2 regions of the Arthrobacter sp. TE12232 genome follow, and region 1 is predicted to be linked to the other one. Evidence: riboswitches for the same ligand, from Rfam matches in the RefSeq annotation. Region 1 holds a riboswitch; the other holds the start of a gene.
The links. A riboswitch is a leader RNA that binds a small molecule or an ion and turns the genes downstream of it on or off. The one in region 1 is predicted to bind glycine.
Positions count from the first base shown of each region.

Region 1 (14,738 bases):
AACGGCACGGAGAGCACCGAACGCAGCCCGTGCGAGGCCACGGCGTTGGCGTAGTCCGGACCCCAGCGGTCTTCCTCAAAAAGGTCCGGCACGTAGACCTCGCGCTCCTCCTGCGCCGCCGTCAGGCACGGCCCCTGGGCCAGCCGGTACTGGATCTCGTCCACTTCCCGGGCAGACTCACTGCTCCAGCCGATCGTCGCGGCCTTCCGGTCCCGCAACAAGGTGATCCCGCACAGCGCGTCGTCGCCCTCACCGGCCACCTGGTGCGCGGAAAAACGCGCGAGTTCGTTCAGGAACTCTTCAAAGTCCGCACTGTCCAGGATCAGGTTCTGGACCTGGTCGACAGTGCTGATGGACTCAGTCGTCAAATCTTCATTGGGCGGAAGCATGGCGCGTTTCTCCAGAGGCGGGTACCGATGGGGGTATTTAAGAAATGATAAGTCACCCCCAAAGCACGGTCCATACGTGTCCGCCGCCGGTGAAACGCCTAACTCAGGCCCAGTTCGTCCTTGCCGAACGCGAAGAGGTACGGAACACCGGCTTCGGCTTCGATCTTTTCCTTGGCTCCCGTGTCGCGGTCCACGATCACGGCGACGGCCACAACGTTGCCTCCGGCCTTGCGAACGCCCTCGACGGCGGTCAGCGCGGAGCCGCCGGTGGTTGACGTGTCTTCCAGGACCAGGACCCGGCGGCCCTCGACCGAGGGGCCTTCCACCTGGCGGCCCATGCCGTAGGACTTCTGCGCCTTGCGGACGACGAACGCGTCCACCGGACGGCCGGCGTCGACGGCGGCGTGCATGACGGCCGTGCCCACCGGGTCTGCCCCCATGGTGAGCCCGCCGGCGCAATCAAAGTCGATCCCGGCGTCGTCCATCAGGGAGAGCATGACCTGCCCCACCAGCTTGGATGCCTCGTGGTGCAGGGTGATGCGGCGCAAGTCGATGTAGTAGTCCGCCTCCGCGCCGCTGGAGAGGATGACCTTGCCGCGGACGACGGCCAGCTCCTTGATCAGTTCCAGGAGTCGGGCACGGGCAGAGGCAGCGTCGGCTGCGAAGTCACGGGTGGCAGTCATGGGTCCCAGTTTAGTGGCTGGTCCGCCGCGGATTCCCAGCCGGGCGCCCATATGTCGGGGGCCGGGACCTTTTACTCTTGGCGGCACCGGCGCACGGGAGTCCGATGGAACCATGACGGCAGGAACCGAACCATCCATCCGCTGGCCTGCGATCACCAAAGACATCGGCAGTTTCCGGATCCGGCCGAACCTGGTGGATTATGACGCGGCCTGCGCGGCATTTACCTGGGATGAGGGCCGCCGTGCACTGTCCGGGCTCCCCGGGGGCCGCGGCCTCAACATCGCCTACGAGGCCGTGGACCGGCACGCAGCCGGCAGCGGCGCCGGCCGGGAGGCCCTGCGGTTTGTCCGCGCCGATGGCAGCACCCATTCACTGAGCTACGCCGAACTCGCCGAACAGACCAACCGCTTCGCCGGGGTCCTCCGCAGCCTCGGCGTCGGCCGCGGGGAACGGGTGTTCTCCCTCACCGGCCGCGGGCCCGACCTGTATATCGCCGTGCTCGGCACGTTCAAGAACGCGAGCGTGTTCTGCCCGCTGTTCTCCGCGTTCGGCCCCGAGCCCGTGCGGCAGCGCCTCACGCTGGGCTCCGGCCGGGCGCTGGTCACCACGCGGGCGCTGTACCGCAAGAAAATCGCGCAGCTGCGCGGGCAGCTCCCCGACCTGCGCCACGTCCTGCTCATCGACGCCGACGGCGATCCCGAGCCCGGGACCCTGGACCTCGCAGCCCTCATGCGCGAAGCCCCGCCGGACGGGGACATCGCCGCCACCCAGCCGGAGGACATGGCCCTGCTGCACTTCACGTCCGGCACCACCGGCACCCCGAAGGGCGCCATCCACGTGCACGACGCCGTGACCGCCCACCACGCGACCGGCACCTTCGCCCTGGACCTGCACCCCGATGACGTCTACTGGTGCACGGCCGACCCCGGCTGGGTCACGGGAACCTCGTACGGCGTGATCGCGCCCTTGAGCCACGGGGTGACGGCCATCGTGGACGAGGAGGAAATGGACGCGGACCGGTGGTACCGGATCCTCGCCGAACAGGGGGTCACGGTCTGGTACACGGCCCCGACGGCCCTGCGCATGCTCATGAAGGCCGGGGCCGACCACGCCGCGGGACACGACCTCTCCGCCCTGCGCTTCGTCGCCAGCGTCGGCGAGCCGCTCAACCCGGAGGTGGTGGTGTGGGGGCAAGAGGCCTTCGGCCAGCCGGTGCATGACAACTGGTGGCAGACCGAAACAGGCGGCATCATGATTTCCAACTACGCCGCCACCGAGATCCGGCCCGGCTCCATGGGCCGGCCGCTCCCGGGCGTAGAAGCGGCCCTCGTGGTCCGGGACGCGGACGGCAAGGCCGTCATCCGCGACGGCGAAGCCGTGCTGGTCACGGCCCCGGACACCATGGGTGAACTGGCCCTGCGGCCCGGCTGGCCCTCCATGTTCCGCGGCTACTTGCATGAGGAGGAACGCTACCGCCGCTGCTTCGCGGGCGGCTGGTACCTGACCGGGGATCTCGCCAAACGCGACGCCGACGGCTACTACTGGTTTGTGGGCCGGGGCGACGACGTCATCAAATCCTCGGGGCACCTGATCGGCCCGTTCGAGGTGGAGAGTTCCCTCATGGAGCACCCCGCCGTGGCCGAGGCCGGCGTGATCGGTGTCCCGGACCCGGTGGCGGGCGAAGTGGTCAAGGCCTTCGTTGAGCTCCGGAGCGGCTGGGAGCCGTCCGGGGAGCTGGCGCTGGACATCATCGGCTTCGCCCGCAAGCGGCTGGGTCCGGCCGTCGCGCCGCGGCTGCTCGACTTCACCACCGCGCTGCCCAAGACCCGCAGCGGAAAGATACTCCGGCGCCTGCTCAAGGCCCGCGAGCTCGGGCTGCCCGAGGGTGACACCTCCACCATCGAGACTCCCCCGCCGAACGCTACCCCGCCTGACGCGGCTGGCACAGGGCTGGAACCGAAATGACCGGCACCCCAGGCCCGGGCGGGGGCGCCGTGGACGCGGCCCAAGGCCGGCACCTGCTGCTGCAGATGCTGCGCGTCCGCCAGCTCGAAGAGAAATGCGTCGAGCTCTACAGCGCCGCCAAGATCCGCGGCTTCCTGCACGTCTACATTGGCGAGGAGGCCGTTGCCGCCGGTGTCCTGGCGTCCCTGGGACCGGAGGACGCCGTGGTCGCGACGTACCGGGAGCACGGCCACGCGCTGTTGCGGGGCGTCTCGGCCGGGGCGATCCTCGCCGAAATGTACGGCTACGTTGAAGGGTGCTGCCGCGGGCGCGGCGGCTCAATGCACCTCTTCGACGCCGCCACCCGGTTCTTCGGGGGGAACGCGATCGTCGCCGGGGGCCTGCCGCTCGCCGTCGGCCTGGCGCTCGCCGACAAGATGGCGGGACGCTCCAATGTCACGGCGTGCTTCTTCGGCGAAGGTGCGGTGGCCGAAGGCGAATTCCACGAGAGCCTGAACCTGGCGGCCTTGTGGCAGCTGCCTGTGCTGTTCTGCTGCGAGAACAATCTCTATGCCATGGGAACCGCCCTGGCCCGGTCCGAATCTCAGACGGACATCGCCCTCAAGGCCGCCGCATATGAGATCCCGGCGTGGGCCGTGGACGGCATGGATGTCCTGGCCGTCCAGGAGGGCGCACGGCGCGCGGTGGACGCCGTCCGCTCCGGCGGTGGCCCGCATTTCCTGGAGCTGCGGACCTACCGCTTCCGGGCCCACTCGATGTTCGATCCCGAACGCTACCGGGCCAAGGACGAGGTTGCGCGGTGGATGGAGCGGGACCCGATCACGCTGCTGCGGACCGCGCTGGAGTCCGCGGGCCAGCTCTCGGCCGCCGAGTGGGAGCAGCTGCAGGCGGACGCGCAAGCGGAAATCGCGGCCGCCGTCGACTTCGCCGAGGCCGGAACACCGGAGCCGGTGGAGGAACTGACCCGCTTTGTGTACAGCGAGCGCGACACCGGAGACGGTGCCGGCCCCGGCACCGGCACGCAGCCTGCAGGGAAGGAAACCGGCGCGCCATGAAGTCCAGCTACCGCGAAGCGCTCCGCGCGGGCATCCGCGACGCCATGATCCGCGACGAACGCGTGTTCCTGATGGGTGAGGACGTGGGCGCCTACGGCGGCTCGTTCGCGGTCAGCCTGGGCCTGCTGGAGGAGTTCGGCCCGGACCGGATCCGCGACACCCCGCTGTCCGAGTCCGGGTTCGTCGGCGCCGGCATCGGGGCCGCGCTTGGCGGCATGCGCCCGATCGTGGAAATCATGACGGTTAACTTCAGCCTTCTGGCCCTCGACCAGATCGTGAACAACGCCGCCACCTTGCTGCACATGTCCGGCGGGCAGTTCCACGTGCCGCTCGTGATCCGGATGACCACGGGTGCCGGCCGCCAGCTCGGCGCCCAGCACTCGCACAGCCTCGAGGGCTGGTATGCGCATATCCCGGGCCTGCGGATCCTCGCCCCGGCTACCCTCGAAGACGCCCGCGGCATGCTGTGGACTGCGCTTCAGGACCCGGATCCCGTGCTGATCTTCGAGCACGGCTCGCTGTATAACGTCCCCGGGGAACTGGCCGACGACGCCGGACCGGTAGACATCGACACGGCCGCCATCCGGCGCCCCGGCAACGACATCTCGCTGATCACCTACGGCGGGACCCTCCCCGCCGTGCTCGACGCCGCGGAACAGCTCGCGGCCGACGGGATCGATGCCGAGGTCCTGGACCTGCGCACGCTCCGCCCGCTCGACGACGCCGCCATCATGGCATCCGTGACCCGGACCCACCGGGCTGTGGTGGTCGATGAAGGTTGGCGCAGCGGCAGCCTGTCGGCCGAGGTGAGTGCCCGGATCACCGAGCAGGTGTTCTTCGACCTCGATGCGCCGGTGGGCCGGGTCTGCAGCGCCGAGGTGCCGATCCCCTACGCCAAGCACCTCGAGCTGGCCGCCCTGCCTTCCGCGGCACGGGTCGTCGCCGCCGCCAAGGAGACGGTGGACGCCGGTGGGTGACTTCCTCATGCCCTCGCTCGGGGCTGACATGGAGCACGGCAAGCTGGTCGAATGGCTCGTCAAGCCCGGTGACTACGTGCGCCGCGGCGACCTCGTGGCAGTCGTGGACACGGACAAGACCGTCATGGATGTGGAGTCCTTCCAGGAAGGCGTCGTGGCAGACCTCCTGGTGGGCATCGGCGAAACCGTTCCGGTGGGAACCCCGCTGGCCCGGATCACCCAGACCCCCGCCGAGGTGGGGGCACCGGGGCATGAGGCGCCCCCGGCGCGGGCGCCGTCCAAAACCCCCGCTGTCAAGCCTCACGCTCCGGAAGCACCGGCGGCCACGGCCGGTCCCCCGATCGCGCCGCCGGTGCGGCATCTGGCGCACCGGCTGGGCGTGGACACCGGCAGGATCCATGGCACCGGCAAAGCCGGCGCCATCACGCGGGCGGATGTGGAACATGCCAGGGCGGCCCGGCCCGCCAGCGCGGCCAGGGTGCGCTCCACGCCGCGGGCCCGGCGGCTCGCGGCGGAACTCGGGATCGAGCTTTCCGCCGTGACCGGCACCGGCCCGGACGGCGCCGTGACAGTGACCGACGTGCAGGACGCCGCAGCAGCCGTTCCGCCGGCAGGCCCCGCGGAGGCGCGTCCCGAAGCCGGTCCCCCGGGGGCCGTCCTCCCGGAGGCCGCCGTCGCGGTTTCCGGGCCTGAAGCCGCACCCGCTGTACCGGAAGCCGCACCCGCTGCTCCGGAACCGGAAGCGCCGGCTAAAGGGAAGCCGTCGTCGGAGGCCCGCGAGCGCGTGGCAAGCCTGCGCCGCGCCATCGGCGCCCTGATGACGCGTTCGAAGCAGACCATCCCGCACTACTACCTCAGCACCACGCTGGACCTCCGGGCCGGCGTCGAGTGGATGCAGTCCGTCAACGCGCACCGGCCCGTCGCCGCCCGGCTGGTCCCCTCCGCGCTCCTGCTCAAGGCCGCGGCGCTCGCGGCCAAGGAAGTCCCCGAAGTGAATGGCTTCTACGACGGCGGGGGGTTCCGGCCCAGTGCGGCGGTGCACCTGGGCGTTGCGGTGGCCCTGCGACAGGGCGGCCTGGTGGCCCCCGCCATCCACGACGCCGACACCCTGCCCCTGGACGTGCTGATGGAGCAGTTGCGGGATCTTGTCAGCCGGGCCCGGGCGGGGCGTCTGTTGCGCGCCGAGATGGCCGATCCAACCCTGACGGTGACCAACCTCGGAGACCTCGGCGTGGACAGTGTCTACGGCGTGATCTACCCGCCCCAGGTCGCGATGGTGGGTTTCGGCCGCGTGACGGAACAGCCTTGGGCCCAAAACGGGCTCCTCGGGGTCCGGCACGCTGTCATTGCGACGCTCTCGGCGGACCACCGGGTCAGCGACGGGTTGCGCGGCGGCCGCTACCTGGCCCTGATCAACGAGCTGTTGCAAGAGCCCGAGCATCTGTGACACCCAACGCCAGGAAAGCGGAGGAACCATGAACGAACAGGACGCCCGGGCGGCCGTGCACGCCGCGATCGGCGAAGTGGCCCCCGACGTCGACTTCGACGACGTCGACGAGGACGCCCGGCTGCGCCAGGACCTGGAACTCGATTCGCTGGACTTCCTGCGGCTCGTGGAAACCATCGACAAGGCCACCGGCGTGGACATTCCGGAGCGCGACTACCCGGCCGTTGCCACCGTCAAGGGCCTGATCGGCTACCTCGCGGCACGCGGCTAACCCCCAGCGACTGCTCCGTAACCGCCCTTTTGGAGGCTCTAAAGGGCGGTTACGGAGCAATCGACGGCGGCGAGGGTCGACCCATAGGACCTGTCCTACCGCAAGACGACGGTCCGGTTGCCGAGGAGCAGGACCCTGCCCTCGCAGTGCCAACGCACGGCATTGCGCAGGGCGGCGCACTCGGCATCCCTGCCCACCGCCACGAGGTCGTCGGCGGTGTAGGTATGGTCCACGTCGATGACCTGCTGCGAGATGATCGGGCCCTCATCCAGCTCGGCATTGACGTAGTGGGCGGTGGCGCCCACGGTCTTCACCCCACGGTCGTAGGCCTGGTGGTAGGGCTTGGCCCCCTTGAAGCTCGGCAGGAAGGAGTGGTGGATGTTTATGGTCCGTCCCGCGAGTTTGGCTGATAGTCCGTCACTGAGGACCTGCATGTAGCGGGCCAGGACCACGAGTTCCACGTCGAATTCGTCAACGATTTCCAGAAGCCTGGCTTCGGCCTCCGGCTTGGAGTCCTTGGTCACCGGCAGGTGGAAGAACGGGATGTCGTGCCACTGCACCAACCCCTCCTGATCGCGATGATTGGAGACCACGGCGACGATTTCCACGGGGATGTCGCCGGTCCGCGCCCTGAACAGAAGGTCATTGAGACAGTGGCCCATCCTGGACACCATGACCAGGACACGGCGTTTGCGGCCGTGCGGCTCCAATTGCCAGTTCATCTGCCATTTCTCCGCCAGGACCGTAAAGTCGCGGCGCAGCTGCTCGGTGCTGAAGGACTCCGGGGCAGAGGAGAAGTGGACGCGCATGAAGAAGTGCCCTTCCCCGCGGTCTCCGTACTGTTTGTTGTCGATGATGTCGCAGCCGTGGTCCAGCAGGAACCCCGAGATCGCGTGGACGATACCGGGAGACTCCCGGCAGTCGAGAGTGAGCACGTGTTCAGACGTGGCTGTATGTTCCATGGGTTCCTGGGGCGAACCCGTCGTCGGTGTGGTGTTCATTGCTCAGGCTTCCTGTTCCATGTCCCGGGCGAGTTCGGCCTGGAACGTCGCGTAGCGGGCTAGGTGCGTGGGGCGGCGGCGCAGGATGTACCATGCGATGCCGAGCAAAATGAACCAGACCGGGGTGAATAGCAGGGCCGTGAGCGTGTCAGGCTGGGTGGTCAGCGTCCAGAGCACGAAACCGAAGAAAGCGAAGACAACCCAGACCATGGCAATGCCGCCGGGCATCTTGAACTTGGAGGCGTCGTGCAGCTGCGGGCGGCGCCGGCGGAAGGCGATGTAGCTGGCCAGGATGATGGACCACACGAAGACAAAGCAGACAGCGGACACGGTGGTCACCATGTCGAAGGCCTTGCCGATGTCCTGTCCCGCGTACATCAGCACCACGCCGGAGAGCAGCAGTACGCAGGAGAGGAACAGGGCGTTCTGCGGGACCTTCCGCCGGGAGAGCCCGCCGAACACGCCGGGAGCGTCACCTTCCTGGGCCAGTCCGTACACCATGCGTGAAGTGGAGTAGATGCCGGAGTTGGCCGAGGACATCGCCGAGGTCAGGACCACCAGGTTCACCACGGTGGCGGCGGCACCCAGGCCGGCCAGTGAGAACATGGCGATGAAGGGGCTGTGGCCGGCCTGGAACTGGGTCCACGGAATGACGGACATCAGGATGATCAGGGCGCCCACATAGAAGAGCAGCACACGGATGGGAATGGAGTTGATCGCCTTGGGCAGATTCTTCTCCGGGTCCTTGGCCTCGGCAGCCGTGGTGCCCACCAGCTCAATGCCCACAAAAGCGAACACGGCAATCTGGAAACCGGCCACGAAGCCCATGAATTCATTCGGGAAGAAGCCGCCGTGACTCCACAAGTTGCTGAAACTGGCCGGTCCGGCGTCGGAGCTGAACCCGCTGAAAATCATGAACAGACCCACCACGATCAGTGCCGCGATGGCGATAATCTTGATCAGCGCGAACCAGAACTCCGTCTCGCCGAACGCCTTCACCGTGGCCAGATTCAGCAGCAGCAGGATGGCGATGGTAACCAGGCCGGGGATCCACAAAGGTAGCGCCGGCCAGAGTTCCTGCGAGTAGCCCGCAATGGCGATGACATCCGCAATCCCGGTGATCACCCAGCAGAACCAGTAGGTCCAGCCGGTGAAGAAACCTGCCCAGGGGCCCAGTAGGTCCGCGGCAAAGTCGCTGAAGGACTTGTAGTTCAGGTTGCTCAGCAGCAGTTCGCCCATCGCCCGCATGACAAAGAACAGCATGAAGCCGATGATCATGTACACGAAGATGACGGAGGGTCCGGCCGCCGAAATCGTCTTGCCCGAGCCCATGAACAGGCCGGTGCCGATGGCGCCGCCGATCGCAATTAGCTGGATGTGCCTGTTGCTGAGCTGCCGCTCAAGGTGCGGTTCCTGGTGGGAAGTTACGACTCTAGTTGTCACGTGTTGCCCTTCGAATCAATGCCGGCTGAAGTGCTGCTGGGGTTAACGCTTGATCAGGCCCGTCAGGGACCGCGTCAAGGTTGTTGAAGCTGTAGAGATGGATGCCCGCGATGCTGCCGGGCTGGCTTTGCAGACCCGTCACCAGACTCTGGGGCGAGTACCTGTCCCCGCTCAGGAGCTTGCGCGCCAACGGCCCCTTGCGGCTGAGGAACTTCAGGGAACTTCCGACGCCGATCTGCGCGGCGAGGGAAACCAGCTTGGTCCGCGGGACGGCCCCGGCCACCCCGGCCCAGACGGGCAGTTGCACGCCTTCCCGGCGGAGGAGCGCCGCGTAGTCAAGGATTTTCGGCGCGGAGAAGCACATCTGCGTGACGACATGCGTGGCCAGGTGCTGCTTGGCCAGCAGGGCGTCCACGAGGTCCAGGGCACCCACAGCGGGGTGTCCCTCCGGGTAGCCCGCAACGCCTGCCCGCATCACTCCGCCGGTGTACTGCGCGATGTCTTCCAGCACCGGGAGGGCGGACCCGTACGGACCCGCCTGCTGCTTCCGGTCTCCGCCGATCACGAACACCTCACCGATGCCGGCAACATTGCAGTCGCGGAGGATTTCGGTCAGCTCGACACGACCAGGCAGGCTCCGCGCCGCGAGGTGCGGAATGACGGAGTAGCCGTGCAGGCTAAGCTGCACCGCGGCACGCATGGTCCGCTCGATGCCGTGGTGGGGCAGGCACGTGACGGTAAGCGTGGTGCTCAAGGGCACCAGGGCCGTGACCTGCTCCACGATTCCCTCTGAAGGGATGATTTCGATTCTGGTGGGGATCATCGTTAGTCCTCTGCAGGTGTCAGACGCCGGCGTGCGCGGCGAGGATGGAGCTGGCTTCCTGGCGGGTGCTGCCGGAGCTTTCGATGTGGGCGAGTTGGGCCGGGATTTCCCAGCCCTTCTTGCGCATCGCGGTGGCCCAGAGCCGGCCGGCGCGGTAGGAGGAGCGCACCAGGGGTCCGGACATGACGCCCAGGAAGCCGATCTCGTCCGCTTCCTGCTGCAGGTCCACGAATTCCTGCGGCTTGACCCAGCGGTCCACCGGCAGGTGCCGTTCGGACGGGCGCAGATACTGGGTGATCGTGATGAGGTCGCAGCCGGCCTCGTGCAGGTCCCGCAGGGCCTCGGAAATCTCGTCGCGGGTCTCGCCCATGCCCAGGATCAGGTTGGACTTGGTCACCATGCCGTGCTTCCGGCCCTGGGTGATGACGTCCAGGGACCGCTCGTAGCGGAACGCGGGACGGATCCGCTTGAAGATCCGCGGCACGGTTTCGACGTTGTGGGCGAAGACCTCGGGCTTGGAGTCGCAGATCGCCTCGATGTGCTCGGGCTTGCCGGAGAAGTCCGGGATCAGCAGTTCGACGCCGGTGCCCGGGTTCAGCTCGTGGATCTTGCGGACCGTCTCGGCGTAGAGCCAGACGCCCTCGTCGGCGAGGTCATCGCGGGCCACCCCGGTCACGGTGGCATAGCGCAGGGCCATGGACTGCACCGAGCGGGCCACCTTGGTGGGCTCGAAGACGTCCACCGGGGAGGGCTTGCCGGTGTCGATCTGGCAGAAGTCGCAGCGGCGCGTGCATTCGGAGCCGCCGATCAGGAAGGTGGCTTCCTTGTCTTCCCAGCATTCGAAGATGTTGGGGCAGCCGGCCTCTTCACACACCGTGTGGAGGCCTTCCTTCTTGACGAGGTTCTTGAGCTGGACGAACTCGGGGCCCATCTGGACCTTGGCCTTGATCCATTCCGGCTTACGCTCCACCGGTGTGGCCGCATTGCGCTGCTCAATGCGCAGCAATTTCCGGCCATCTGGAAAGGTGGGAGGGGACGACTGAATGGCCATGAAGGAACTCCATAATTCAGGTGGCATTTTGGGTGCCACGATGATTCGGGTTCCTCCCCGCTCTGTATTGGACCTGAGAGTTTCCGCAGACCCTGCTGTTACAGGGTGCCGCTTGCACCGTCGGTGAGTCCGGTGACCGGACTGCTTTCCAGAGTTGCCTCGCCGCGGCGGTACGTGGGCCTGAGAGATTCCTGGGGAGGATTTGCTCCTACGGCGCCTGCTGAACGTACCGGCAGGACTCTCCCGCCGCAGATCAAAAGCATGTATGACTTGTCGTGATACTGATCACACGGTAGCCCTTGACTGGACCGCACGCAAAAATTACGTCACGCGAGTCACATATTTCCTCGCCCGGCCAGCGTCCCTCTGCCATTGTGGGATGGCGGTGAAGCGCCCAATGGGGCAGTATGACCGCCCAGCGCGGCTAGGGCTGCGGCTGCGGTCGGGGTTCGGCGCGCCGGGCGAATGCCGGGGCATGCTCGGGCCGCGGACCAAAGGCAATAAACCGGGGAATGATGGTGCGGACCGCTGGAACGCGCCGGGCCACGAACAGCGCCGCGGCTGGAACTTTTGTCCGCTTCCCGGACATGATCGGGCCGAAGATTGCCCGCTGCATCACCCTCTGGGCAGTCTGCACAATGACGGTGGGCAACCGCCGCCGTCGTTCGACTTTCTTGAGGTCTGCCGTGGTCACATGGCCCCGGAGCAGTGCGGGGGCAAGGGACTCGGCGGCGGCCGCGGCGTCCTGGATCGCGAGGTTGATTCCGACGCCGCCGGCCGGGGACATGGCATGCGCGGCGTCGCCGATGCACAGCATGCCGTTGATGTACCACCGGTGCAGCCGGTTCAGGCGCACGTCCAGCCAGTGGAGGTCATCGAGGGAACGGATGGCGTCAACGCGGTCGGCGAGGTCCGGGCGCAGCGCCGCGACCCGGCGTCGGAATCCCTCGACGCCTTCCGCGCGGATCCGGGCGTCGGTGCCTTTCGCGGCGAGGTAGCCCATTTGGTAGTAGTCATTGCGGAACAAGGCCAACAGCGCCTCGCCGGGTCCGAATGCCGGCACGAGCCCGGCCACCTCGCCTGCTTCGGAAGGGTTCCGGGGCAGCCGGAACCACCAGGTGTCGAAAGGCACCGGAAACTCCTTCGGCGCGAGGCCGGCCTCGGTGCGGAGCACGGAATGGCGTCCGTCCGTCGCGACGACCAGGTCCGCCAAGAGTTCGCCGTGAGTGCCGTCCGGGGTCCGGAAGCGGATTCCGCGGACACGGCCCCCGTTGCGGACCAGCCCGGTGGCGGTGTGGCTCATCAGCAGGGTGAACCCCGGTTCCTCGGCCGCGGCGGCGCCGAGGAAATTCAGGAAATCCCACTGCGGCATCATGGCGATGTAGTTGTACGGCGGCGGCAGCGCATCAAAATCACCCATGGTCACGGGCGGCCCGCCGGGAACCGGAAAAGCAACATTCTTCAGGCGACTCTGCGGCAGCCGGCGGAATTCCTGGCCGAGGCCGAGTTCGTCAATCAGCCGGATGGTGGAGGGGTGCACCGTGTCGCCGCGGAAATCCCGCAGGAAGTCCGCATGCTTCTCCAACACCGTGACCCGCACCCCGGCCCGGGCCAGGAGCAGGCCCAGCATCATCCCCGCAGGCCCGCCGCCCACCACCGCGCATCCGGTCTTCTCCATGGCCCCCACGCTACGCCTGCGACGGGCGCCGCGGGAGTGGTTTTCGCGTCGGTTTTTCGTGTGCGCTACGGCTTCAGACTGGCGCTACGGGGATCCGCGTAGCGCCGGTCCGAAACCGCAGCGGCGGCCCGGCTGGAGGGCTCAGAGCCGGGTCAACAACTACAACGTCATCTGGCGGGCTCAGCACTGGGTCTTGCAGAACTGCGACGACTAGCCGGCCGATAGCCAGCCTCCGCGCGTAGGAACTGCCCCGGCATCTGTCATGGGCCCGGGGCTTTTCTTTACCCGCGAGGGCGGTCGGGGCCCATTCCGGCTCCAGGAATTGCTCGGGGGAGAACAGCAGTGGGCACAGCGCCTGGGGTTCTGATCAGGGTGATGATGACGGCATGGCTCATGGCGCCGCCGGTGTGGTGCCCAAGCGCGCCTCCTCGGCGGCGTGGGTGTGTTACGGGTGCGGGAAAACTGCGGAAACATTGCGTGTAGACTCACGGCACCGCACATGGGGTGCGGAGCAGCATTCTTTGGGGGGAACGTGGCTGAGAAACTCACACATTTGGATGACCGACACGATCGGGTCGTTGAGCACTACGAAATGCCGGCGCTTATCGAGCGGATCCAGAATGTGTTGGATGTCAACGGCGTCCTGACCGTTGCGGACTACCGCAGAGAACTTACGGCAGCCCGCAACGATGCGCAGGAGCACTCGGCCAGCTACGACGCCTAGGACACGTAGGCGAACGGGATATTGCCGACTCCCTGCGGACTGGTGCCATTCAGTCGGCAGAGAGCCTGCTCTAAAACCTCTAGAATCCCAGGTAAAAGGGCTCAGAGCCGGGTGTCGAAGGAGTCGCAGAAGACGTTCTCGTTGAACGTGCCCTGGAACTCCGATTTGCCCTGGATCTTCTCGATGGCAGCCCGGATGGCCTCCGGCGTGCCCGCGTGGGCGTGGATGGCCGTCTTCACCATCGGCACGTCAATGAGGTGGTTGGGCTGATTGAGCGAGACGAACACCGTGGGCACCTCGGTGGCGTACCAGGGGATCTCGGCCGCCATGGGCGTTGACCACTTGATCCGGATGGCCGCCTCCTGGGCGAAGCCTTTCACGTTGGCGAAGACGAACGCGGCGTCGTACTTCTGCGCGTAATCCCCCGTGGCTTCCTCGGAGATGACGGACATGAAGTTCACCCCGGTCTCGCCGGCAATCTGGCGCTGCTCGGCTGTCTTGAAGACATGGACTTCAAAGCCGGCTTTTTCGAGCTCGTCGCGGACCACGTCCAGATAGGCCAGCGGGTCGGCACGGGTGAAGTCCGCGCCGCCCGAGATGCCGTAGAGGCGGATGCGTTTGTGCGTCCGGGGCGTGATGGGCAGGTTGCTGGCAGTGTCCTTTACCAGGGTGACGGTCTTGTCGGCGATCTCCGCGGCAATCGCCCGGTGGGCCTCGCTCCCGATCAGCTGCAGCGCTTCGACCGGCGGGACGAGGGATTCCCGCGCGGCCTTGTGCAGGCCGAGTGAGGCCTTCAGTCCCAGAATCCGGCGCAGGGCGTCCTGCAGCCGTGCTTCCGTGATGACCCCGGACTTGTACCCCTCGAGCATGTACCCGAAGTCCTCGGCCGGGTTCCGGAAGAACAGGAACATGTCGCACCCGGCGGCAATGGTGGCAGGGACGAGCTCGCTGCGCTTCATGGCCTGGGTGAGGCCGATCATCTGGGACGCGTCGGTCAGGACGAGCCCGTTGAAGCCGAGCTCGCCGCGGAGCAGGTCCTGCAGTAGCTCGGGCGCCAGGGTCGCGGGCAGGATGTCCTCCGCCGCCAGCCCGGGGCGGAAATGCCGTGACAAGTCCGGCGCACCGATGTGGCCGACCATGATCGACTGCACCCCGTGCCCGATCATCTCCCGGTACACGTGCCCGTAGGTCCGGTTCCACTCCTCGTAGCCGAAGGTGTTGTAGGAGGTG
Region 1 covers NZ_JBSSFK010000001.1:2,003,987-2,018,724, forward strand. The annotation lists gene ACVWZ7_RS08840 (GAF and ANTAR domain-containing protein) at 1-389, opposite strand, end outside; gene pyrE (orotate phosphoribosyltransferase) at 488-1,072, opposite strand; gene acsA (acetate--CoA ligase) at 1,185-3,038, shown strand; gene pdhA (pyruvate dehydrogenase (acetyl-transferring) E1 component subunit alpha) at 3,035-4,093, shown strand; gene ACVWZ7_RS08860 (alpha-ketoacid dehydrogenase subunit beta) at 4,090-5,070, shown strand; gene ACVWZ7_RS08865 (2-oxo acid dehydrogenase subunit E2) at 5,063-6,517, shown strand; gene ACVWZ7_RS08870 (acyl carrier protein) at 6,546-6,788, shown strand; gene purU (formyltetrahydrofolate deformylase) at 6,884-7,789, opposite strand; gene cycA (D-serine/D-alanine/glycine transporter) at 7,793-9,232, opposite strand; gene ACVWZ7_RS08885 (methylenetetrahydrofolate reductase) at 9,222-10,055, opposite strand; gene lipA (lipoyl synthase) at 10,075-11,106, opposite strand; glycine riboswitch at 11,265-11,362, opposite strand; gene ACVWZ7_RS08895 (FAD-dependent oxidoreductase) at 11,531-12,784, opposite strand; gene ACVWZ7_RS08900 (hypothetical protein) at 13,338-13,508, shown strand; gene ACVWZ7_RS08905 (gluconokinase, GntK/IdnK-type) at 13,610-14,738, opposite strand, start outside.

Region 2 (14,738 bases), 350 kb from region 1:
CTGGCTCGTCGCTCCGGCCGGCGCGAGCTCGGACACACCCGCGGGGAGCCGGAGGTTGCCCTGGTACGAGGCCGTGAGGATGGAGCCGAGGATCGCGGTGCCCAGCAGGGACCCCACCTCATAGCCGGTCTCGGAGATCGCGGCGGCGGCCCCCGACTTGTCGGCCGGCGCGGCGCCCAGGATCAGGTCGTTGGAGATGGTCTCCGCGGCACCCACTCCCAGGCAGAGGACCATCAGGGCGGCCAGGAGCAGTGACGGCCCGTGGCTGTGGTCGCCGAACGCCACCATGAAATAGCCCGCCGCGCTCAGCAGCAGGCCGCCGGCCACGACGAAACCGGGCCGGACCTTCCGCACCAGCGGGACCACCAGCAGGCCGGCAACGACGGTGGCGATGAGGGCCGGGACCATGGCGACGCCCGAGGCCGAGGGGGACTGGCCCTCCAGCAGTTGCAGGTGCTGGGCCAGGAAGAGAATGAAGCCGTTGAAGGAGAACAGCGCCAGGACGTTGGCGATGATGGCCGTGCTGAAGATCCGGTTGCCAAAGAGGCTAACGTCGAGCATCGGCGCGGTACTGTGGCCCGTCGCGCGGGCTGTGCTGTGGCCTTCGGCCAGGTTGCGCTGGCGCCGGATAAAGACATAGCCCATCAACAGGCCGACGCCGATGCTCGCGAAGGCCTCCGGCGCCGGCCCGTGCGTGGCGAGCGCCTTGATCCCATAGACCACGGGCACCATGACCAGCAGGGACAAAATGATGCTGGGCGCGTCCACGCGGCCGGGCTTCGGATCTCGGGATTCCGGGATCAGCCCCGGCCCGAGCAGCAGCAGCGGCAGGATGATCGGCACCGCGACCAGCAGGACGGCGCCCCACCAGAAGTGTTCCACGAGCCAGCCGCCGGCAATCGGGCCGAGGGCGGCACCGCCGGAGAAGCCCGCGGCCCAAATGGCCACCGCCAGGCGGCGCCGGTTGGGCTGGGGAAAGATGTTGCGGATCAAGGAGAGCGTAGAGGGCATGAGCATGGCGCCGAAGAGGCCTAGCCCCGCGCGGCCGGCGATCAGCCATTCGGCGCTCGGGGCGAACGCCGTCGCGGCCGAAACCGCGGCAAAACCCGCGCTGCCCACGAACAACAGCCTGCGGCGGCCGATCCTGTCGCCCAGGCTGCCCATCGCGACGAGCAGCCCGGCCAGGACCAGGGGGTAGGCGTCGATGATCCAGAGCAGCTGGACGCCGGAGGCGGACAGGCTGCGGGCGATGGCCGGCAGGGCGAAGGTCAGAGCGGTGTTGTCCACGGCCACGAGCAGAACGGGGAACATCAGCAGGGCCAGCGCCACCCAGTCACGCCAGGGTGCCTGGGGCCGGGTGGCCGCCGGGTTGCTGGTGGCTGTGGTAGTCGATGTGGTGCTCATGAGTCATAACTATACCGTCTGGACGGTACAGTTAAGAAATGCGGGGCCGGACGGGCATGATGGGAAGCATGCCCAGAAAACCGGTGGCCCGCGAGGCCGTCCTCGACGCCTTTGAATCCCTGCTCATCGAAGTGGGCGAACGCGCCGCGACGCTGGACGCCGTCGCCCGGCGGGCCGGCGTCTCCAAGGGCGGCCTGCTCTACCACTTCCCGACCAAGGAGGCGATGATCTCGGTCCTGCTCGAACGGCTGGACCGGCATCTGGCCGCGGATGTCGCCGCCATGGCCGCGGCTCCGGAAGGCGCGGCGGCGTACTTCATCAAGTCCTCGGTATGGGCGGACACGCCCATGGACCGGGTTTTCGTGGCGGCCACCCGGCTCGCCGAGGTGGCGCACGAGGAAACCCAGCGCCGCTTCGCCGCAGGCCAGGCGAGCTGGCTGGAACTGCTGGCGGCCGACGTCGGGCCCGCCATGGCGAAGGCGGTCCTGTACATGGGGGACGGGCTGTACTTCAACGCCATGCTCGGACGGGGGCCCGCCGGTCCGCCCGCTGAAATCGAGGCAGACGTCGAGGGCCTCCTGGCCGCCGTCGAGAAGCTGCGCCGCTGAGGCCCTGAACTGCTCGCGCTGCGACCTCCGAGTCCGCCGAAGTCGCCGGAAGAGTGCGAGTTCGCTCGAACGTTACGGCGACCCGGCACGTTTCCGGCGAATTCGCGGTGCCGCCGCTCCTCGTAACGTGGGGCCGAAGGCGGGCGGGAGTTTGCGGACGCGCGCCCGGCATAGGACAATGATTGTTGTGACTGTTGTCACCCCCGATTGAACACCCAATTGAATACGCCTTTGATCTGCGGCGGGAGAGTCCTGCAAGTAGGTACAAGCAGGCGCCGTAGGAGCAAATCCTCCCCAGGAATCTCTCAGGCCCACGTACCGCCGCGGCAAGGCACCTCTGGAAAGTGGCAGGCTGTCCTCGACACGCTGTGCTCACCGACGGTGCAAGCGAAGCCCTCTTATATGCACGGCTGCGCGGAAACTCTCAGGTCCAATACAGAGCGGGGAGGAACCCGAATCAATGTGGCGTACCCAGCGCCGCCTGAGTTATGGAGTTCCTTGTGACTGTTACCCCAGCCTCCACGTCCTTCGTCGACCGGCACATCGGTGCCCGTCGCCAGTCCGACGTCGACGCCATGCTGAAGGCTGTCGGCTACGACACCGTCGACGCCCTGGTGGACACCGCCGTTCCGAAAGACATCCGCCAGGACTCCGACCTCGCTCTCGGCGCGGCCCTGAGCGAAGTGGAAGTCCTCGCCGAGCTGCGCAAGCTGGCCGGCAAGAACAAGACGGCCGTGCAGATGATCGGGCAGGGCTATTACGACACCGTGACCCCGGCCGTGATCCGCCGCAACATTCTCGAGGCCCCGGCCTGGTACACCGCGTACACGCCCTACCAGCCGGAAATTTCCCAGGGCCGGCTCGAGGCGCTGCTGAACTTCCAGACCATGGTCCAGGACCTCGTCGGCCTGCCGATCGCCAACGCCTCGTTGCTGGACGAAGCCACCGCCGTCGCCGAGGCCGTGCTGATGATGCGCCGCGCCAACAAGAACAAGGAAGCGCACGACGGAAAGACCGTCCTCGACGCCGACTGCCTCCCGCAGACCATCGCGATCGTCAAGGGCCGCGCCGAAGCCCTCGGCTTCGAGGTCGAGGTCGCCGATCTGTCCAAGGGCCTGCCGGAGGGCGTCATCAACGGCGTCGTCCTGCAGCAGCCGGGCGTCTCCGGCCGGGTGTTCGACCACAGCGCCGTGATCGCCGAGGCCAAGGAGCGCGGCGCGCTCGTCACGGTCGCCGCCGACCTCCTCTCCCTGACCCTCATCACGTCCCCGGGCGAGCAGGGCGCGGACATCGCCGTCGGCTCCGCCCAGCGCTTCGGCGTGCCGCTGTTCTTCGGCGGTCCGCACGCTGCCTACATGGCCGTCCAGAAGGGCCTCGAGCGCTCCATGCCCGGCCGCCTCGTGGGTGTCTCCAAGGACAACGCCGGCGTCCCCGCCTACCGTCTGGCCCTGCAGACCCGCGAGCAGCACATCCGCCGCGAGAAGGCCACCTCCAACATCTGCACCGCTCAGGCGCTGCTGGCGATCGTGTCCTCCTTCTACGCCGTCTACCACGGCCCCGACGGACTGAAGGCCATCGCGCAGACCGTCCACGGGCACGCCAAGACCATCGCCGCTTCCCTGAAGGCCGCGGGCCTGGACGTGCTGCACACCTCCTTCTTCGACACCATCACCGTCTCCGTGCCCGGCAAGGCCGCGGAAATCATCGCGGCCGCCGACGCCAAGGGCATTAACCTGCGCGCCATCGACGCCGACACTGTCGGCATCTCCGCCGATGAAGCCACGACGGCGGGCATCGTCGCCGACGTCGTCGCCGCCTTCGGGGCCACTGTGGTGGATTCCGTAGATGGCTTCGTCCTGGACGCCGCCGTCGAGCGGACCTCCGACTACCTCCAGCACCCGGTGTTCAACACCCACCGCTCCGAGACCCAGCTGCTGCGCTACATCCGCCGCCTCTCAGACCGCGACCTCGCGCTGGACCGCACGATGATCCCGCTGGGTTCCTGCACCATGAAGCTGAACGCCACGGCCGAGATGGAAGCGATTTCCTGGCCGGAATTCGCCTCCATTCACCCCTTCGCCCCGGAATCCCAGACCGCCGGCTGGCGCGAACTCATCGAGGACCTCGAAGCCCAGCTGACCGAGATCACCGGTTACGACCAGGTCTCCATCCAGCCCAACGCCGGATCCCAGGGCGAGCTCGCCGGCCTGCTGGCCATCCGCGGCTACCACCTCTCCCGCGGCGACGCCCAGCGCAACATCTGCCTCATCCCGGCCTCCGCGCACGGCACCAACGCCGCCTCGGCCGTGCTGGCCGGCATGAAGGTCGTTGTCGTGGCCACCGCCTCCGACGGCACGATCGACCACGCGGACCTGCAGGCCAAGATCGAGCTGCACAAGGACGCGCTCTCCGCGATCATGATCACCTACCCCTCCACCCACGGGGTGTACGACGCCGACGTCCGCGAGGTCTGCGACGCCATCCACGCCGCTGGCGGCCAGGTCTACATCGACGGCGCCAACCTCAACGCCCTCGTCGGGCTGGCCCAGCCGGGTATGTTCGGCGGCGACGTCTCGCACCTGAACCTGCACAAGACCTTCTGCATCCCGCACGGCGGCGGCGGCCCCGGCGTCGGCCCGGTCGCGGCTAAGGCACACTTGGCACCCTTCATGCCGGGCAACGCTGCGGACCCGGCCAACGGCGCCGACGGCACCCCGATCTCCGCCTCCCGCTACGGCTCGGCCGGCGTGCTGCCGATCTCCTGGGCCTATGTGAAGCTCATGGGCGGCCAGGGCCTCACCGAAGCCACCAAGTCGGCCCTCCTGGCAGCGAACTACATCGCGGCCCGCCTGAACGACTCCTTCCCGGTGCTCTACACCGGCGAAGGCGGCCTGGTTGCCCACGAGTGCATCCTGGACCTGCGCGAACTCACGGCCAAGACCGGCGTGACCGCCGAGGACGTCGCCAAGCGTCTCATTGACTACGGCTTCCACGCCCCCACCCTGGCGTTCCCGGTGGCCGGCACCCTGATGGTGGAGCCCACCGAATCCGAGGACCTCGGCGAGATCGACCGTTTCATCACGGCCATGGTCGCCATCCGCGCCGAGATCGACCAGGTGGCCCACGGTGACTTCACCGTGGAGCACAGCCCGCTGCGCAACGCGCCGCACACCGCCGCCGCCGTGATCAGCACCGACTGGACCCGCGAGTACCCGCGCGAGCAGGCCGTCTTCCCGGTCCACACGCTCAAGCAGGACAAGTACTTCCCGCCGGTCGGCCGGATCGACGGCGCCGCGGGCGACCGCCACCTGATCTGCTCGTGCCCACCCCTCGAAGCCTTCGAGGACCACTCCGACGACTCCGCCTCCGCCAACTAAGGACAGCCAACGATGACTGAGAATTACACGGCCCTGTACGAAGAGCACAAGAAGCTCGGCGCCTCCTTCACGGACTTCGGCGGCTGGCAGATGCCCCTGAAGTACAGCTCCGAACTCGCCGAGCACCACGCCGTCCGCAACTCCGCGGGCCTGTTCGACCTCTCCCACATGGGCGAAGTCTGGGTCACCGGCCCGGACGCCGCGGCCTTCCTCGACTACGCCCTGGTCGGCAAGATCTCCGCCATGGCGATCGGCAAGGCCAAGTACTCGCTGATCTGCAACGAGGACGGCGGCATCATCGACGACCTCATCACCTACCGCCGTGGCGAGCAGAAGTTCCTGGTGGTCCCCAACGCGGGCAACGCCAAAGTGGTCGCAGCTGCTATGGCTGAGCGCGCTGCAGGCTTTGAGGTCACCGTCCAGGACGCCTCCGCCGATACCTCGCTGATCGCCGTGCAGGGTCCCAAAGCGGAGGCCATCCTGCTCCGCCTTGTCCCGGCCGCGCAGCATGAGCTCGTCACCGGCCTGAAGTACTACGCCGCCGTCGAGGTGCCCTTCATGGTCGGCGGCGCCAGCCAGGACCTCCTGCTGGCCCGCACCGGCTACACCGGCGAAGACGGCTTCGAGATCTTCGTGGACAACCACGACGCCGCCGCCCTTTGGCAAGCGCTCATCGCCATCGCCGAGGACGGCGAGCTGACCCCCGCTGGCCTCGCCTCCCGCGACTCCCTGCGGCTCGAGGCCGGCATGCCGCTCTACGGCAACGAACTCTCGCTCGAAGGAGACCCCTTCGCCGCGGGACTGGGCCCCGTCGTCGCGCTGTCCAAGGAAGGCGACTTCATCGGCAAGGCGGCCCTGGCCGCCAAGAAGGAAGCCGGCGCCGGCTCCACCACGGGCCGCAAGCTCGTCGGTCTCAAGGGCCTCGGACGCCGGGCAGGCCGCGGCCACTACCCGGTCCTCAAGGACGGCAACGTGGTGGGCGAGGTCACCTCCGGCCAGCCCTCACCCACTTTGGGCTACCCGGTTGCCATGGCCTACGTCGATGTTGAGTTCACCGAACCCGGCACGGCCTTGGACATCGATCTTCGCGGCAAGACGGAGCCCTTCGAAGTTGTCGCACTGCCGTTCTACAAGCGCCAAAAGTAGCCCGGCTGGGTCGGTCCCGGAGCCGTGTGCCTCACCGGTGCCCGGCTCCGGGGCTGGCTGGCCCCAGTTTTCACGCGTGCTCGCTCGTTCCTCGCTTAGACGCACGCTTTCGAAAACCGCGGCCGGCCAACCCCTTGGGGGCACGTCACCTTTGAGACCACGCCCTGGAACCGGAGCAACGGGAACAAGCGCCTTCGAACACCAAGGGTGCTGGGGGATGAGCCGCCTACCGGGGGTCGGCTTGTTCCAACGGGTGCCCTGTCAAGCTCGAACATTGGGGGGTGAGCTTGATGACACCCTTGAAGCCAAGAAGCAGCCCGGCCCTAGAAGATTCGAACGGCCACGGTTTCTTTCCGGAGAACTGGTGGCCCGTCCGAAACTGTTGGCCCGCGGAACTGAACTAACCGAAAGCGGCAGGGGAGCGGATTCCGGAAGCGTGCGTCTAAGGGAGCGACGCGTCCGCCCAGCGGGCGCCTTCGCGACCGAGCACGCGGAGGAATTCGGTTTCCGGCCGCGTAACCCGGCCACGGTCAGTACGTAACCCAACCACAATTGAATTAGCACCAACGACCACTCCAAGACTTAGGAAAAACACATGGCAAAAGTTGCCCCTGAACTGCAGTACTCCGACGAGCACGAGTGGGTCGCGCGTGAGGCCGGGAATGTCGTGTCCATCGGCATCTCCGCCGTCGCCACCGACGCCCTCGGCGACATTGTCTACGTCGACCTGCCCGAGGTCGGCTCCGCGGTGACCGCCGGAGAGACTTGCGGCGAGGTCGAATCGACCAAGTCCGTCTCGGACCTGTACGCCCCCGTCACGGGCGAGGTGACCGAAATCAACGCCGCCGTCGTCGAGGACCCCGCGCTGATCAACAGCGATCCGTACGGTGCCGGCTGGCTCTTCAAGGTGGCCGCTGACTCGGACGGCCCGCTGCTCTCGGCCCAGGAATACGCCTCCAAGAACGGCGGCGAACTGTGAGCGCGGGAGGGGCTGTAGGAACAGAGACTCTGGCGTTTGAGCAGGTCGTCTCGCCGAGCCTGGACGCGGACCTGTCCGCCCTGGACCCGGAGATCGCCGCGAAGATCGATGACGAGCTCACCCGCCAGCGCGAGGGCCTGGAGATGATTGCCTCGGAGAACCACACCGCCAGGGCCGTCATGCAGGCGCAGGGCTCGGTGTTGACCAACAAGTACGCCGAGGGCTACCCGGGCAAGCGCTACTACGGCGGCTGCGAGCACGTTGACGTGATCGAGCAGCTCGCGATCGACCGGGTCAAGGCCCTGTTCGGCGCCGAGTACGCCAACGTCCAGCCGCACTCCGGCGCGCAGGCCAACGCCTCCGTGATGCACGCCCTGATCCGTCCGGGCGACACCATCATGGGCCTGAACCTGGCCCACGGCGGGCACCTGACCCACGGCATGAAGATCAACTTCTCCGGCCGGCTCTACAACGTCATCCCGTACCAGGTCCGCGAGGATGACCACCGGATCGACATGGCCGAGGTCGAACGCCTGGCCCAGGAGCACAAGCCGCAGCTGATCGTTGCCGGCTGGTCCGCGTACGCCCGCCAGCTCGACTTCACCGAGTTCCGCCGGATCGCCGACTCCGTGGGCGCCTACCTCATGGTGGACATGGCCCACTTTGCCGGCCTCGTGGCGGCCGGGCTGCACCCGAGCCCGGTCCCGCACGCCCACGTCACGACGTCCACCACGCACAAGACCCTCGCCGGTCCGCGCGGCGGCATCATCCTCAGCAACGACGCCGACATCGCGAAGAAGATCAACTCCGCGGTGTTCCCCGGCCAGCAGGGCGGCCCGTTGGAGCACGTGATCGCCGGCAAGGCCGTGGCCTTCAAGATCGCCGCGTCCCCGGAGTTCAAAGAACGCCAGGAACGCGTCCTTGCCGGCGCGCGGATCCTCGCCGACCGCCTGCTCCAGCCGGACGTCACCGCCAAGGGGATCAACGTGATCTCCGGCGGCACCGACGTGCACCTGGTCCTCGTGGACCTGCGCAACTGCGAGCTCAACGGGCAGGAAGCCGAGGACCGCCTGGCGGCCATCGACATCACCGTCAACCGCAACGCCGTCCCGTTCGACCCGCGCCCGCCGATGGTCACCTCGGGGCTGCGGATCGGCACCCCGGCGCTGGCCACCCGCGGCTTTGGCGAAGCGGCCTTCACCGAGGTCGCCGACATCATCGCCGAGGCCCTGACCGCCGACGCCGGCGCGGACCTGTCCGGTCTGCGCACCCGGGTGGAGGCCCTCGCCGCCGCCCACCCGCTGTACCCCTCGGTTGATAACCTCGCCTAGGCGACGTATCACTGAAGTAGACACGACGCCGGGCGGGCCGCGGCCACAAGCCGCCGCCCGGCGTCGTGCATCCGGCGGTACTGCCGCCGACCGGCGGCCGCGCCGCCTTCCGGCAAGACCCTCTGCCGGGCCACAGCAAGACCTAGTTAGGAACCGACAATGGCTGTTGGAGTCTTTGACCTCTTTTCCATCGGAATAGGGCCATCCAGCTCGCACACCGTGGGCCCCATGCGGGCCGCCGCCGTCTTCGCCGAAGAACTCAAGGCTTCCGGCGACCTGGACAAGGTGGCGTCCCTGCGCGTTGACCTCTATGGCTCGCTTGCCGCCACGGGCCACGGCCACGGCACGATGACCGCCATCCTGCTCGGGCTTGAGGGCTTCCACCCCGAACTGATCCTCCCCGAGGAAGTGGAAGGCCGGCTCGCCACGATCGCGGAGACCGGCATCCTGCAACTGGCCGGAGCTGTTTCCCTGCCGTACGGCGTGAAGGACATGGTCCTGCGGCCGCTCACCATCCTGCCCCGGCACACCAACGGGATGACGTTCACCGTCTCGGACGCCGACGGCGAGGTCCTCCACAGCGCCACGTTCTTCTCCGTGGGCGGCGGCTTCATCGTCCGCGAGGGCGAGGAAGAGGCGGCCCTGAAGGAACTCGACGAATCGAAGAAGGAACTTCCCCTGCCGTTCCGGACGGCCGCGGAACTGCTGGGCCGCTGCCAGTCCAAGGGCCTCTCGATCGGTGAGATCATGTTCGTCAACGAGCGAGCCTCGCGCACCGAGGAGGAGATCCGCGAGGGGCTCCTGCACATCTACTCGGTGATGGAGGGCTGCGTCGAGGTCAGCCTCAAGCGCGTCGGGCTGCTGCCCGGCGGCCTCAAGGTCCGGCGTCGGGCCCCCGACTGGCACGAGCGCCTCATGAAGGAGGACAAGGACCGGGACCCGAAGTACTGGCAGGAATGGGTCAACCTGATCGCGCTGGCCGTGAACGAGGAAAACGCCTCGGGCGGCCGTGTGGTCACCGCCCCCACCAACGGCGCCGCGGGCATCATCCCGGCCGTGCTTTACTACGCGCTGCACTTCGCACCCGGCATGGATAAGGCCACCCAGGCCGACCGCGACGACGTCGTGGTCAAGTTCCTGCTGACCGCGGCCGCCGTCGGCGTGCTGTACAAGGAACAGGCCTCGATCTCCGGCGCGGAGGTCGGCTGTCAGGGCGAGGTGGGCTCGGCGTCGTCGATGGCCGCCGCCGGCCTGGCCGAAGTCATGGGCGGCACGCCCCAGCAGGTGGAAAACGCCGCGGAAATCGCGATGGAGCATAACCTTGGCCTGACCTGTGATCCGATCGGCGGCCTCGTCCAGATCCCCTGCATCGAACGCAACGCGATCGCCGCGGCGAAGGCCATCAACGCCGCCAAGATGGCCCTGTGGGGCGACGGCTCGCACCGGGTCTCCCTCGACGAGGTCATCGTGACCATGCGCGAGACCGGCAAGGACATGAGCTCCAAGTACAAGGAAACCGCGATGGGCGGCCTAGCCGTGAACGTCGTGGAGTGCTAGCGGGCTAGCCGGCGCCCGCCGGGGCCACTTGCGGCGGACGCTAGTTGTGCAGGGCCGCCCACAGATTCAGCGTGGACGCGAACACGATCCAGGACAGGTAGGGCAGCATCAGCAGCCCTGCCGTCCGGCTGATGGGCCCGAAGAGCACCACGGTCACGGCCACCGCGACGGCGAGTGCCACGATGATCCCGAACGCGATCCACAGCGCCGGCGTCCCGAGGACCGGGTACAGGGCAAAGAAGGCCGGGGTCCACAGCAGGTTCAGCACCAGTTGGAGCCCGTAGGCGGTGAGCGCCGTCCTGGACCCTTCGGCGTGTTTGCGCCAGACCAGCCACGCCGCGACGGCCATGGCGGTGTACAGGAGCGTCCAGACCGGGCCGAAGACCCAGTTGGGCGGGGACCATGGCGCCTTGTCCGCCGTGGCGTACCAGCCGTTGACGTGGTTGGCCGTGGCCAGGCCGCCCAGGGCCGCAACGAGCGCCGACGCGCCGAGGAACACGAACAGTGCGATCACCTGGGAGCCGCTTCCGGCGTCTCGTGAGCGTCCGCCGGGCGCCCCGGGACGGCCTTCCAGCGGTTGTTGCTGAGCCTGCATGAGACCAGCGTAACCGTCTTGTCCGGACCGGCGGCAGGGTGCGGACCGATAGACTTGGGGCTGCATGTCCGCATGCCGCCGACGCTCGTACCGCAATGATTGGATGCCGCACCCTTGCGTGAATTCACTGCCCGCTTTGCCTCCGCCGAAGAGATTGCCAACTGGGATGCCCACGTCACCGCGAACCCCAACGGCGGCAATCTCCTGCAATCCGAAGCCTTCGCCGAGGTTAAGCAGCACTTTGGCTGGAAACCCCTGCACCTGGTCTACGAGACGGCGGACTACACGAGCTACAACCTGGTCCTGGAGAAGTCCTTCCCGCTGCTCGGAAAGCTGTGGTATCTGATCAAGGGCCCCGACGTGGCGTCTGTCGACGACATCCCCGGGATCACCGCCGCGAACGCGGACTTCGTGAAGCGGGCCAGGCTGGGCGTCTTCGCAATCAAAATCGAGCCGGACATCATCCTCTCCGACGACGCCGCCCGGGTCCTTGAAGGCGCCGGACTCGTCAAGACCCACAACCTGCAGCCGAACGACTCCACGGCGCTTCTTGACATTGCGCCGGAGGAAAACCAGCTGCTGCGCAACCTGCACTCCCGCGGCCGCAATGCCGTGCGCCGGGCCATCCGCGAGGGCGTGGAGGTCCACAACGTCGAACCCACGGATGAGAATTTCCGGGCCATGTATGCCCTGATGACCACCACGGTGGAGGCCAAATCCCAGGTCCGGGTCCGCGAGTATGAGTACTACCGCCAGTTCTGGACCAACTTCCTGAAGCGGGACCAGGGCAGGCTGCTCTTCGTGTACGAGAACGGCGTGCCTTCGGTGGGCGCGTTCGTGATCAACTACGGCCGCAAGGGCACGTACAAGGACGGCGGGTCGCTGCAGAAGCGGGGTCAGTACGGCGACTCGCACCTTGTGCAGTGGACGGCCATCAACCAGCTCAAGGACCTTGGCTGCACCGAGTACGACTTCTGCGGCACCCCGCCGAGCGACAAGCTCAAGGACACGTCGAACCCGTTCCACGGGCTGGGCCTCTTCAAGACGAGCTTCAGCAAGACCGTGACCGACTTCGTCGGCTGCTACGACCAGGTGCTGAGCCCCTTGAAGTACAAGGCCTGGATGACGGCGGGGGAGCGCGTGGCACGCCAGCTCTACACCCGGCGCACGGGCCAGCAGTTCTACTAGGCCATCGGCAAAAACCGTCAAGGACAGTGAGGAGGCCGGAATGAACAAAGAACCCGACGGCCGCCGCAGGCCGCCCACGGACGGCCTGCCCCGGACCGAACCGATGTCGCCCATGCAGGTGCGCCAGAACGTCGCCGCTAAGCGGATGCTGCGCCGGCTGGTCCAAGGTGAAAACCCGCCGACGGCGCCGCTGAGCATCGTGGACCGGCTCGCCGGCAGCCCCTATGCCAACCCCATGATCCAGGTCGGCGGGGTGGACGCCTCGGCCCGCAAGACCATCGACTTCGCCCTCAAACTGGCGGAATCCATGTTCCGGTACGGGGCCGGCGCCCTCGAGGTCGAGACCAGCATCATTGCCATCACCGCCGCGCTCGGGTTGAAGAACATCGAGGTGGACATCACCAACCAGTCGGTGGCCATCAACTATGCCCCGAAGGACCAGACCCCCATCTCCTTGCTGCGCGTCGTGCGGTCCTGGACCAACAACTACGCGGGCCTCTCGCAGGTGCACCAGCTGGTGACGGACATCGTGGCCGGCGGCGTCGGCCGCGAGGAAGCCGTGCGCCGGCTCGAGGACATCACCCGCAGCGCCAAGCCTTTCCCGCGGTGGATGGTCACGGTGGCTTTCGGCGTGTTCTCCGCCGTCTTCGTCGGCGTCCTGGGCGGAGGGCTGGGCGCGTCCATGGTCGCGTTCATCTCCAATATGTTCGTGAGCCTGCTGGCCCGCCAGCTGGGCCGCTGGCGTACTCCGGACTTCTTCATCACGGCCTCGTGTTCGTTTCTGGTGACCATCATTGCCCTGCTGTTGTGGCGTTTCGGCAGCCCGGTGGGGATACAGATTGCCCCGGCGATCGTGGTGGTCGGCGGCATCCTGCTGCTCCTGCCCACGGGACGGCTCGTATCCTCGGTGCAGGATGCGATCAACGGCTTCCCCGTCACGGCGGCGGGCCGGTTCCTGTCCACGATGCTGACCTTCGGGGCGCTGGTCGCCGGCATCGCCGTCGGCTTCGTCGTGGGCGACATGACCGGCATGGAACCGATCGACGTCACGGAAACATTCCCGCCCAGGTATGACTTGTGGGTCATCGTGGTCCTGATCGCCATTGCGGTGCTGATGATCGGCATTACGGAACAGACCAGCGTGAAGCTGCTGCTGCCGACGGCGGCCGTGGGGGTGGTGGGCTATCTGGTCCTGATCGGGGGCGACGCCGTGGGCATCGGGTCCCGGTTCGCGCCGGCCCTCGCGGCCGTGGCGATCGGCTTGCTGGCCCGGGTGTTGGCCCTCCGGATGGGTGCTCCCCAGCTGGTCGTGGCCGTCCCCGCGGCCCTGATCCTGCTTCCCGGCCTCACCATATTCCGCTCCATGTATGTATTGACCATCGAGGAATCCGAGATTCTCATAGGCGCCGGGGGGATGCTGAACGCCGGGGCGATCGTGCTCGGCGTCGCTGCGGGGATTGTGCTCGGTGACACCCTGGCACGGCCCCTGACGCGAAGCCTCGCCAGCAACGAGCGGCGCCGGGCCCGCCGCCGCTAGGCTGTCCGGCCAGCGGTGCCTTTGGATCTGGCGCCGTTAGATCCTGTGCCGTGAGATATTCGGCCTCAGATCTTGCCTATCGGCAGCTTCTTCTCCGCCTGGAAGTCGTCCTCCACGCGGCCCTTGGCCCAGTAGCCGGAGAGGGAAACCTGGGTCCGCTCCAGCCCGCGCTGCACGTAGAAAACGCTGCGCAGGCCCTTCATGTAACCCCGCTCGCCGTGGGCAAAGACCTGGACGCGGCCCTCGGGCCACTCGGCCTCGCGCACGGCCGTGACCAGCAGTTCGCTCTCGCCGGCGGGGACGCCGCTGCGCAGCAGCCAGCGCAGTTCGACGCCGGCAGGCGCCGCGATCGCCTGGATGTCGGCGTCGCTGTCCACCTCGAGGAAGGCGAGGCCGCGGGCGTCTTGGGGCAGCGACTCGATGGCGGCGCCGATGGCCGGGAGCGCCGATTCATCGCCGGCAAAGAGGTGCCAGTCCGCCGTCGGGTCCGGGTTGTAGCCGCCGCCTGGGCCCGTGAAAGTGAGGCGGTCACCGGGCTTGGCCGCTGCTGCCCAGGGGCCCGCGAGGCCCTCGTCGCCGTGGATGACAAAGTCGATGGCGAGTTCCTGGGCCGCCGCGTCCACCCAACGGACCGTGTAGGTCCGGGTGAACGGCCACTGGCTGCGCGGCATGGATTCCCGGATGGCCCACAAGTCCAGGGGGTCCGGGTAGTCGATGCCCGGCTGCGGAAACACGATCTTGACGTACCGGTCCACATAGTCGTTGTTGACATACCCGGCGAAGCCCGGGCCGCCAGCGATGATCCGGACCATGTGCGGGGAGAGCTGTTCCCGGCGCAGGACTGTCAGGTCAGTCTGGGGGCGCGAGTTCTTGTTGGCTGTGGTGGCGGCGGGGACGGAGGTCATGCAGCTAAGCCTAACCAAGAACCCCGGCCGGGAACCCCGGCGGGGAGGCCTGTTACGGCAGCGGCGGCAGTTCCCAGTCGACGGTCCCGTTGCCCTGTTCCTGCAGCAGCG
Region 2 covers NZ_JBSSFK010000001.1:1,649,791-1,664,528, reverse strand. The annotation lists gene ACVWZ7_RS07275 (MFS transporter) at 1-1,404, opposite strand, end outside; gene ACVWZ7_RS07270 (TetR/AcrR family transcriptional regulator) at 1,473-2,012, shown strand; glycine riboswitch at 2,245-2,343, shown strand; glycine riboswitch at 2,345-2,461, shown strand; gene gcvP (aminomethyl-transferring glycine dehydrogenase) at 2,501-5,389, shown strand; gene gcvT (glycine cleavage system aminomethyltransferase GcvT) at 5,402-6,535, shown strand; gene gcvH (glycine cleavage system protein GcvH) at 7,131-7,514, shown strand; gene glyA (serine hydroxymethyltransferase) at 7,511-8,845, shown strand; gene ACVWZ7_RS07245 (L-serine ammonia-lyase) at 9,005-10,402, shown strand; gene ACVWZ7_RS07240 (TspO/MBR family protein) at 10,443-10,997, opposite strand; gene ACVWZ7_RS07235 (lipid II:glycine glycyltransferase FemX) at 11,112-12,185, shown strand; gene ACVWZ7_RS07230 (threonine/serine ThrE exporter family protein) at 12,226-13,722, shown strand; gene ACVWZ7_RS07225 (siderophore-interacting protein) at 13,788-14,627, opposite strand; gene ACVWZ7_RS07220 (uracil-DNA glycosylase) at 14,680-14,738, opposite strand, start outside.
Region 2: linked by a shared signal. The riboswitch ahead of gcvP (aminomethyl-transferring glycine dehydrogenase) and the one ahead of lipA (lipoyl synthase) in region 1 are both predicted to bind glycine.